2 regions of the Pseudomonas wadenswilerensis genome follow, and region 2 is predicted to be linked to the other one. Evidence: riboswitches for the same ligand, from Rfam matches in the RefSeq annotation. Region 2 holds a riboswitch; the other holds the start of a gene.
What was found. A riboswitch is a leader RNA that binds a small molecule or an ion and turns the genes downstream of it on or off. The one in region 2 is predicted to bind thiamine pyrophosphate.
Positions count from the first base shown of each region.

Region 1: it holds a riboswitch for thiamine pyrophosphate, as region 2 does, so the genes downstream of both, LOY45_RS14280 (TenA family protein) here and thiC (phosphomethylpyrimidine synthase ThiC) in region 2, are expected to answer to the same signal.

Region 1 covers NZ_CP087191.1:3,120,106-3,123,876, forward strand. Annotated here, with positions in the region: gene LOY45_RS14265 (lytic transglycosylase domain-containing protein) at 1-321, opposite strand, end outside; gene gspG (type II secretion system major pseudopilin GspG) at 499-921, shown strand; gene LOY45_RS14275 (type II secretion system F family protein) at 938-2,125, shown strand; TPP riboswitch at 2,164-2,278, shown strand; gene LOY45_RS14280 (TenA family protein) at 2,360-3,007, shown strand; gene LOY45_RS14285 (TenA family protein) at 3,011-3,676, shown strand.
Region 2 covers NZ_CP087191.1:505,162-508,932, forward strand. Annotated here, with positions in the region: gene LOY45_RS02250 (TolC family outer membrane protein) at 1-1,121, opposite strand, end outside; TPP riboswitch at 1,263-1,367, shown strand; gene thiC (phosphomethylpyrimidine synthase ThiC) at 1,525-3,411, shown strand; gene LOY45_RS02260 (IS110 family RNA-guided transposase) at 3,672-3,771, shown strand, end outside.

The DNA of each region.
Region 1 (3,771 bases), 2.6 Mb from region 2:
CGCCGCGCCACTGGTGGAGCGGGCATTGGGGTCGTAGCGCGATTCGGCCTGGATCACTGCATGCAGCAACGCGGCTGGCAGGTCATGGGTTCTAGCGGCGGCCGCCACGACTTCGGCGTATGGCATGCCGGTGATCAATTGCCGACCATTGCCGGCCAGGCTCGGCGCTGTCTCGCTGACCACCCGCTGGTACGTTCGGCCCGGCCGGTGGACGTTGCTCAACACATAGCTGCCATCGGCCTTGACCGAGATGTACACATCGGCCTGAGCCGGATTGCTTGTGGCCAACCAGGCCAGGATTCCCGCAGTGAGCCAGCGCATCGTGCCACCCTCCCCGTTGCGTCCCCCAGAAAGTGGGGCATATGCCCCGATTGCCAGGGCTTCACCCTCCTGACGCAAGCACTGTGCCGCCTTGCCAGGGCCGTGCGGCAAAGGCCCGGCGCAGACGCGCACGGCATTTGCATAAGCCCTTGCAGCGCACCTACGGAGGGCCTGGCAATGAACAACAACCATCGCGCGCAACGTGGCTTCACCCTGCTTGAACTGTTGGTGGTCCTGGTGGTGCTGGGGCTGCTGGCCGGCATCGTCGCACCCAAGTACTTCAGTCAGCTGGGGCGCTCGGAGGCCAAGGTGGCCCGGGCCCAGATCGAAGGCCTGGGCAAGGCCCTGGACCTGTACCGGCTGGAGGTGGGGCACTACCCCAACTCCGAACAAGGCTTGCAGGCGCTGGTGGTCCCCCCCAGCGATGAGGTGCGCTGGTCAGGCCCGTACTTGCAGAAAAAGGTCCCGCAAGACCCCTGGGGGCGTAACTACATCTACCGCCAGCCAGGTGAAAACGGCGAGTACGACCTGCTGTCGATGGGCAAGGACGGCCAACCCGGCGGCGATGGCGAGAACGCCGAGATCACCAGTTGGCAATAGTCGGGAGGGGCTGCACATGCGCTACGAACTCAAGGCACTGGGCAAGGCCGGCGTGGTCTTGCTGCAGGTCGACGCCCAGGACGCAGGCCTCGCCCGCGAGCAGGTCGAGCAACAGGGCTTGCGGGTGGTCAGCGTGCGCAGTTGCCAGCGCCTGGCCGGCTTGCGCTGGCGGCGTGGCGAGGTGTTCGACCTGGTGCTGTTCAGCCAGGAGCTGACCACCCTGATCAACGCCGGCCTGCCGCTGATTGACGCCCTCGAGAGCCTGGCCGAGAAAGAGACCGCGCCCCAGGCGCGCAAGACCCTCGGTGAGCTGGTGCGCCTGCTGTACGAAGGCAAGTCGTTGTCCCAGGCCCTGGCGCAGTTGCCCAGCGTGTTCCCGCCGCTGTACGTGGCCCTGGTGCAGTCGAGCGAGAAGACCGGCGCCCTGGGCGATGCCCTCGGCCGCTATGTCGCCTACCGCCAGCGCATGGACGAAGTGCGCCAGAAGATCATCAGCGCCTCGATCTACCCGCTGCTGCTGTTGCTGGTCGGTGGTGGCGTGGTGCTGTTTCTGCTGGGGTATGTGGTACCGCGCTTCAGCCTGGTGTTCGAAGGCCTGGGCACCGAACTGCCGTGGATGTCGCGCTGGCTGATGCAGGCCGGGATGTTCCTGCACGCCCATCAGATGGCCATGGGCAGCGGTTTCGTGCTGCTGATGGTGCTGCTGTTTGTCATGCGCCGCGAGCCACGGGTACGCCGCTGGCTGAACCGCCAGCTGGAGCGCCTGCCGGCCCTGCACAAGCGCCTGGTGATGTACGAACTGGCGCGTTTCTACCGCTCGCTGGGGATCCTCCTGCAAGGCGGCATCCCGATCCTCACCGCCATGGCCATGGCTCGCGGCCTGCTCGGTGCAGCCGGCGCGCAGCGCCTGGAGCAGGCCTGTGAACGGGTCACTGAGGGCCTGTCGCTGTCGGCGGCGCTGGAAGCCGGGCAACTGGTGACGCCCGTGTCATTGCGCCTGCTGCGCGCTGGCGAGCAGTCCGGCAACCTCGGGCAGATGATGGAGCGCAGTGCCGACTTCTACGACGCGGAAATCAGCCGCTGGATCGAGTGGTTCGTGCGCCTGTTCGAGCCGCTGCTGATGACCTTCATCGGCCTGCTGATCGGCCTGATCGTGATCCTCATGTACATGCCGATCTTCGAACTGGCCTCGAGCATCCACTAGCACGCGACGTGACAATCATCGGCCCTTGCTGTATAGATTCGGCCACCAAGGGGAGCCCGGCAACGGGCTGAGAAACCGCTGGCACTTGCAGCGCGGTGACCCTTCGAACCTGATCCGGATCATGCCGGCGAAGGGATGGGTATTGTGCACCTGCCTTTTTGCCGGCCTCACTGCGGGGCCGACCATGCCTGATATTGCCGGCTCCGCTGTCGTCACTCTAAAAAGGACAGCAGCATGAGCGCGCGCTTCACCGACAGCCTTCGCCAGCAAAGCGAGCCAAGCTGGACCCAGTGCATCGAGCACCGCTTCGTCAACGAACTGCTCGAGGGCCGTTTGGCCGACCCGGTACTGGTCAACTACCTGATCCAGGACCACCGTTTCATCGATGCCTTCCTGACCCTGCTCGGTGCAGCCATCGCCACGGCGGATACCTTCGAGGCGCGCATTCGCCTGGGGCGCTTTACCGGGGTGATTGCCGGTGAAGAGAACACCTACTTCCTGCGGGCCTTCGAAGCCCTTGGCGTCAGCGAGGCCCGGCGCCTCGAAGCGCCGGATTCAGTACCGACTGCCGGCTTCAAGGCGATCATGCGCGAAGCCGCGGCCACCCGCTCCTACGCCGCCGCCCTGGCGGTGCTCAACGTTGCCGAAGGCCTGTACCTGGACTGGGCCCTGCGGGCCAACCAGCAGCTGCCGCCGCGCTTCGAGCATGCCGAGTGGATCACCCTGCACGACAACCCGGCCTTCCAGGACTTCGTCGCCTTCCTGCGTGCCGAGCTGGACCGGGTCGGGCCCGATCACCCGCAAATCAGCAGCGACTTCTTCCTGCGCACTGTGGCGCTGGAGCAGGCGTTTTTCGACGCAGCCTACGACATCGAGGGGTAAGCCATGGATATCTTCGAGCGCCTGAAACAGGCCGCCAGCGCCGATTGGCACAGCTATGTAGAGCACGATTTCGTTCGCCAGATGGGCGCCGGCAACCTGGCGCAAGCGGCGTTTCGCAAGTACCTGGTGCAGGACTACCTGTTCCTGATCCAGTTCGCCCGCTCCTGGGCCCTGGCCGCCTACAAGAGCCGCACCCTCGCCGATATTCGCGCCGCCCAGGCCGGGCTTGCGGCGATCCTCGACGAAACCGAGCTGCACGTGCGCCTGTGCCAACGCTGGGGCCTGTCGCCCGAAGACCTCGCGGCGACGCCAGAGCACCAGGCCACCGTGGCCTACACCCGTTTCGTGCTGGACTGCGGCGCCGCCGGTGACCTGCTCGACCTGCACGTGGCCCTGGCGCCGTGCGTGATCGGTTACGCCGAGATCGGCCGCAACCTGACCCCCAATGGCGTTGAGGCGCTGGGCGATCATCCTTATCGCGAGTGGATTGGCGAATACGCCGGCGCCGGTTACCAGGGCGTGGCCACCGCTGCCCGCGCGCACCTGGATGACCTGGCTTCACGGACCATGACCGAACGGCGTTTCGAGGAACTGGTCAAGGTCTTCGCCCAGGCCTCGCGGCTGGAAGCGGACTTCTGGCAGATGGGGCTGGAGGCCGCGAGGCCGTAATACTGCACCGGCTCCTGTGGGAGCTGGCTTGCCAGCGATCGAGTGCAAAGCGCTCGCATTCCAGTCAGTACATGGTGCACTGACTGTACCGGCCT
Region 2 (3,771 bases):
GCTTGCACCTGCTCCACGTCGGTGTTCACCGCGCGGTGCAGGTTGCGGGTGTTTTCCACCACCTGGCGGCGCAGGCTCTCGCGCTGCTGTTCGGTCTGGCTCAGGCGCTGGTAGGCCTCGCGCACCTGCGAGCTGGTCAGGCCGCCGCTGTAGATCGGGATGTTCAGTTGCAGGCCGATGCTGGTCTGCTCGACATCGCCGCTGTAATTCTGCCCGGTGAGGTTGGGGTTGGTGAAGCCCAGGCTGTCGTTGTCGCCTTTCTGGAAGCGCGCTACCGCGTCCACGGTCGGCGCGTGTCCGGCCTTGCGCTGGCGCAGGGTTTCTTCGGCGGCGCTCACCGCGTAGTTGGTGGCGAGCAGGTTGAGGTTCTGCTTGCCGGCGGTCTCGACCCAGGCCTTGGCGTCGTTCGGTGTCGGCAGTTGCACCGGCAAGGTGTGGACGATGCCCTGGACCGAGTTGTAGTCGCGGTTGGTCAGGGTGATCAGCGCCTCGAAGGCGTCGTCGACCTGGCGCTGGGCAACGATGCGGTTGGCCCGGGCGGTGTCGTAGCTGGCCTGGGATTGCAGCACGTCGGTCTTGTCCGAGAGGCCAACGTCAAAGCGCTCGTTGGACTGGTCGAGCTGGCGCTTGAACGCCGCTTCTTCGGCCTTGGTCGAGGCCAGGGTGTCCTGGGCACGCAGCACGGCGAAATAATTTTCGGCGCTTTGTAGAATCAGGTTCTGCTCGGTTGCCGACAGCTCCAGGGCTGCTTGCTCGTTGACCGCTTCGGCGGCCTGCAACTGGAACCAGCGGTCCGCGCGGAACACCGGCTGCGCCAGGGTCGCGGACCAGGAGTTGCCGCTGCGGTTGGCGGTGGCCGAGGGGCTGTCTATCTTGGTACGGCTGTTCATCATCTCGGCGCCGGCCGAGAGGTTCGGCAGCAGGCCGGCACGGGCCTGAGGCACCACTTCCTTCTGGGCGCCGTAGTTGGCGCGGGCGGCCGCCAGGTCGGCGTTATTGTTCACGGCTTCCTGGTAGACACTGACCAGGTCGGTCTTCGCCGACAGGGGCACATCCGCTGCCCAGGCCATTCCGTTGGTAGCACAAGACACGGCGAGGGCCAGTGAAAGTTTGCGCAGCATAGGGCAATCCTTGAACGGTGAGTATTTCTGAACCGGTGAGTGTAGTTGCGCCGGCATTTTGCAACAATCCGCTATTTGCGCCATTTATCGTGTCCGTGTCCAGATGCTTGGCTTTGCATGCCACTCCAGTCTAGACTGGCCCCGTTCTTGTCGGGGTGCCTTGCGTTGAGGCTGAGATCGGATAATCCGGATCCCGTTGAACCTGATCAGGTTAGCGCCTGCGTAGGGAACAAGATTTCTCGCTTTCCCGGCGAGTCTCTTGTGCCAGGTCCGGGAATGTCGAGTCAGCCAACACAGCTGCAGGCATCACCGCGCATTTGGCACAGCACCACTCATGGTGCGTCCGTGCCTTTCAGGTTCTCCCCGACATTCCACTGCTAGGAAGCCGTCTGGAGAGCCTGTGATGAGTAAACAAGAAAAATATACCAATCTGAGTGAATCGGCCCAGGTCGATCAACAGTCCGTACAGCCGTTCACCCGCTCGCGCAAAATCTATGTCGAAGGCTCGCGCCCGGACATCCGCGTGCCCATGCGTGAAATCAGCCTCGACGACACCCCCACCGATTTCGGCGGCGAAGCCAACGCCCCGGTGCTGGTCTATGACACCTCCGGCCCCTACACCGACCCCAACGTCATCATCGATGTGCGCAAGGGCCTGGGCGACGTACGCTCGGCCTGGATCGACGCCCGCGGCGACACCGAGCGCCTGGACGGGCTGTCGTCGAACTTCGGCCAGCAGCGCCTGGCCGATGCCGAGCTGACCAAGCTGCGTTTCGCCCACGTGCGCAACCCGCGCCGGGCCAAGGCCGGCGCCAACGTCAGCCAGATGCACTATGCGCGCAAGGGCATCATTACCGCCGAGATGGAATACGTTGCCATCCGCGAAAACATGAAGCTGCAGGAGGCCCGCGCCGCCGGTCTGCTCAAGCAGCAACATGCCGGGCACAGCTTCGGTGCCAGCATTCCGAAAGAAATCACCGCCGAATTCGTCCGTGACGAGATCGCCCGCGGCCGCGCGATCATCCCGGCCAACATCAACCACGTGGAGCTGGAGCCGATGATCATCGGCCGCAACTTCCTGGTGAAGATCAACGGCAACATCGGCAACAGCGCCCTGGGTTCGTCCATCGAAGAAGAAGTGGCCAAGCTGACCTGGGGCATCCGCTGGGGTTCGGACACGGTGATGGACCTGTCCACCGGCAAGCACATCCACGAAACCCGCGAGTGGATCATCCGCAACTCGCCGGTGCCGATCGGTACCGTGCCGATCTACCAGGCGCTGGAAAAGGTCAACGGTGTGGCCGAAGACCTGACCTGGGAGCTGTTCCGCGACACCCTGATCGAGCAGGCCGAGCAGGGCGTGGACTACTTCACCATCCACGCCGGCGTGCTGCTGCGCTATGTGCCGCTGACTGCCAAGCGCGTCACCGGCATCGTCAGCCGCGGTGGCTCGATCATGGCCAAGTGGTGCCTGGCGCACCACAAAGAGAACTTCCTTTACACCCACTTCGACGAAATCTGCGAAATCATGAAGGCCTACGACGTCAGCTTCTCGCTCGGCGACGGTCTGCGTCCGGGCTCGATTGCCGACGCCAACGACGAAGCGCAGTTCGGCGAGCTGGAAACCCTCGGCGAGCTGACCAAGATTGCCTGGAAGCATGACGTCCAGTGCATGATCGAAGGCCCGGGCCACGTGCCGATGCAGCTGATCAAGGAGAACATGGACAAGCAGCTCGAATGCTGCGACGAAGCGCCGTTCTACACCCTTGGCCCGCTGACCACCGACATTGCCCCGGGTTACGACCACATCACCTCGGGGATCGGTGCGGCGATGATCGGCTGGTTCGGCTGCGCCATGCTCTGCTACGTCACGCCCAAGGAGCACCTGGGCCTGCCGAACAAGGATGACGTCAAGACCGGCATCATCACCTACAAGATCGCCGCGCACGCTGCGGACCTGGCCAAAGGTCATCCGGGCGCGCAAATCCGCGACAACGCGCTGTCCAAGGCGCGCTTCGAGTTCCGCTGGGAAGACCAGTTCAACCTCGGCCTGGACCCGGACACCGCGCGCAGCTTCCACGACGAGACGCTGCCCAAGGACTCGGCCAAGGTCGCACACTTCTGCTCCATGTGCGGGCCGAAGTTCTGCTCGATGAAAATCACCCAGGAAGTGCGTGAATACGCCGCCAACCAGCGCATCGAAGCGGTGGACGTGGCGGTCGAGGATGGCATGCGCGAGCAGGCCGAACGGTTCCGCCAGGAAGGCAGCCAGTTGTACAAAAAGGTCTGATCGGGCTGTTCAGGCGGTGTGCTGGCGCGCACCGCATCGCCGGCAAGGCCGGCTTGTGTCTTGAGGTAGGAATAGAATCAGAAGTGAGAGCGGTGAATGGCAAGCTGTACGCCGGTAGTGCTTAAAGCACGTGTGGGAGCAAAGCTGCCATTCACCTCTCCACTCTGGCCCGAGCCCGAACAGTTGATTGAGCGCCTCTCGAATCACAAGCGTGGGCCAAGCCAGAGCGCTCTCACAACTGAGTGTAAGAGGGTTCAGCCATGTTGTCTTCTGTTGGAATCGACACTGCCAAAGCCACTTTGGAAATCTGCATCAAACCTCAGAAAATCCGCTTCGAAGTGGCCAACAACTCCGCAGGCT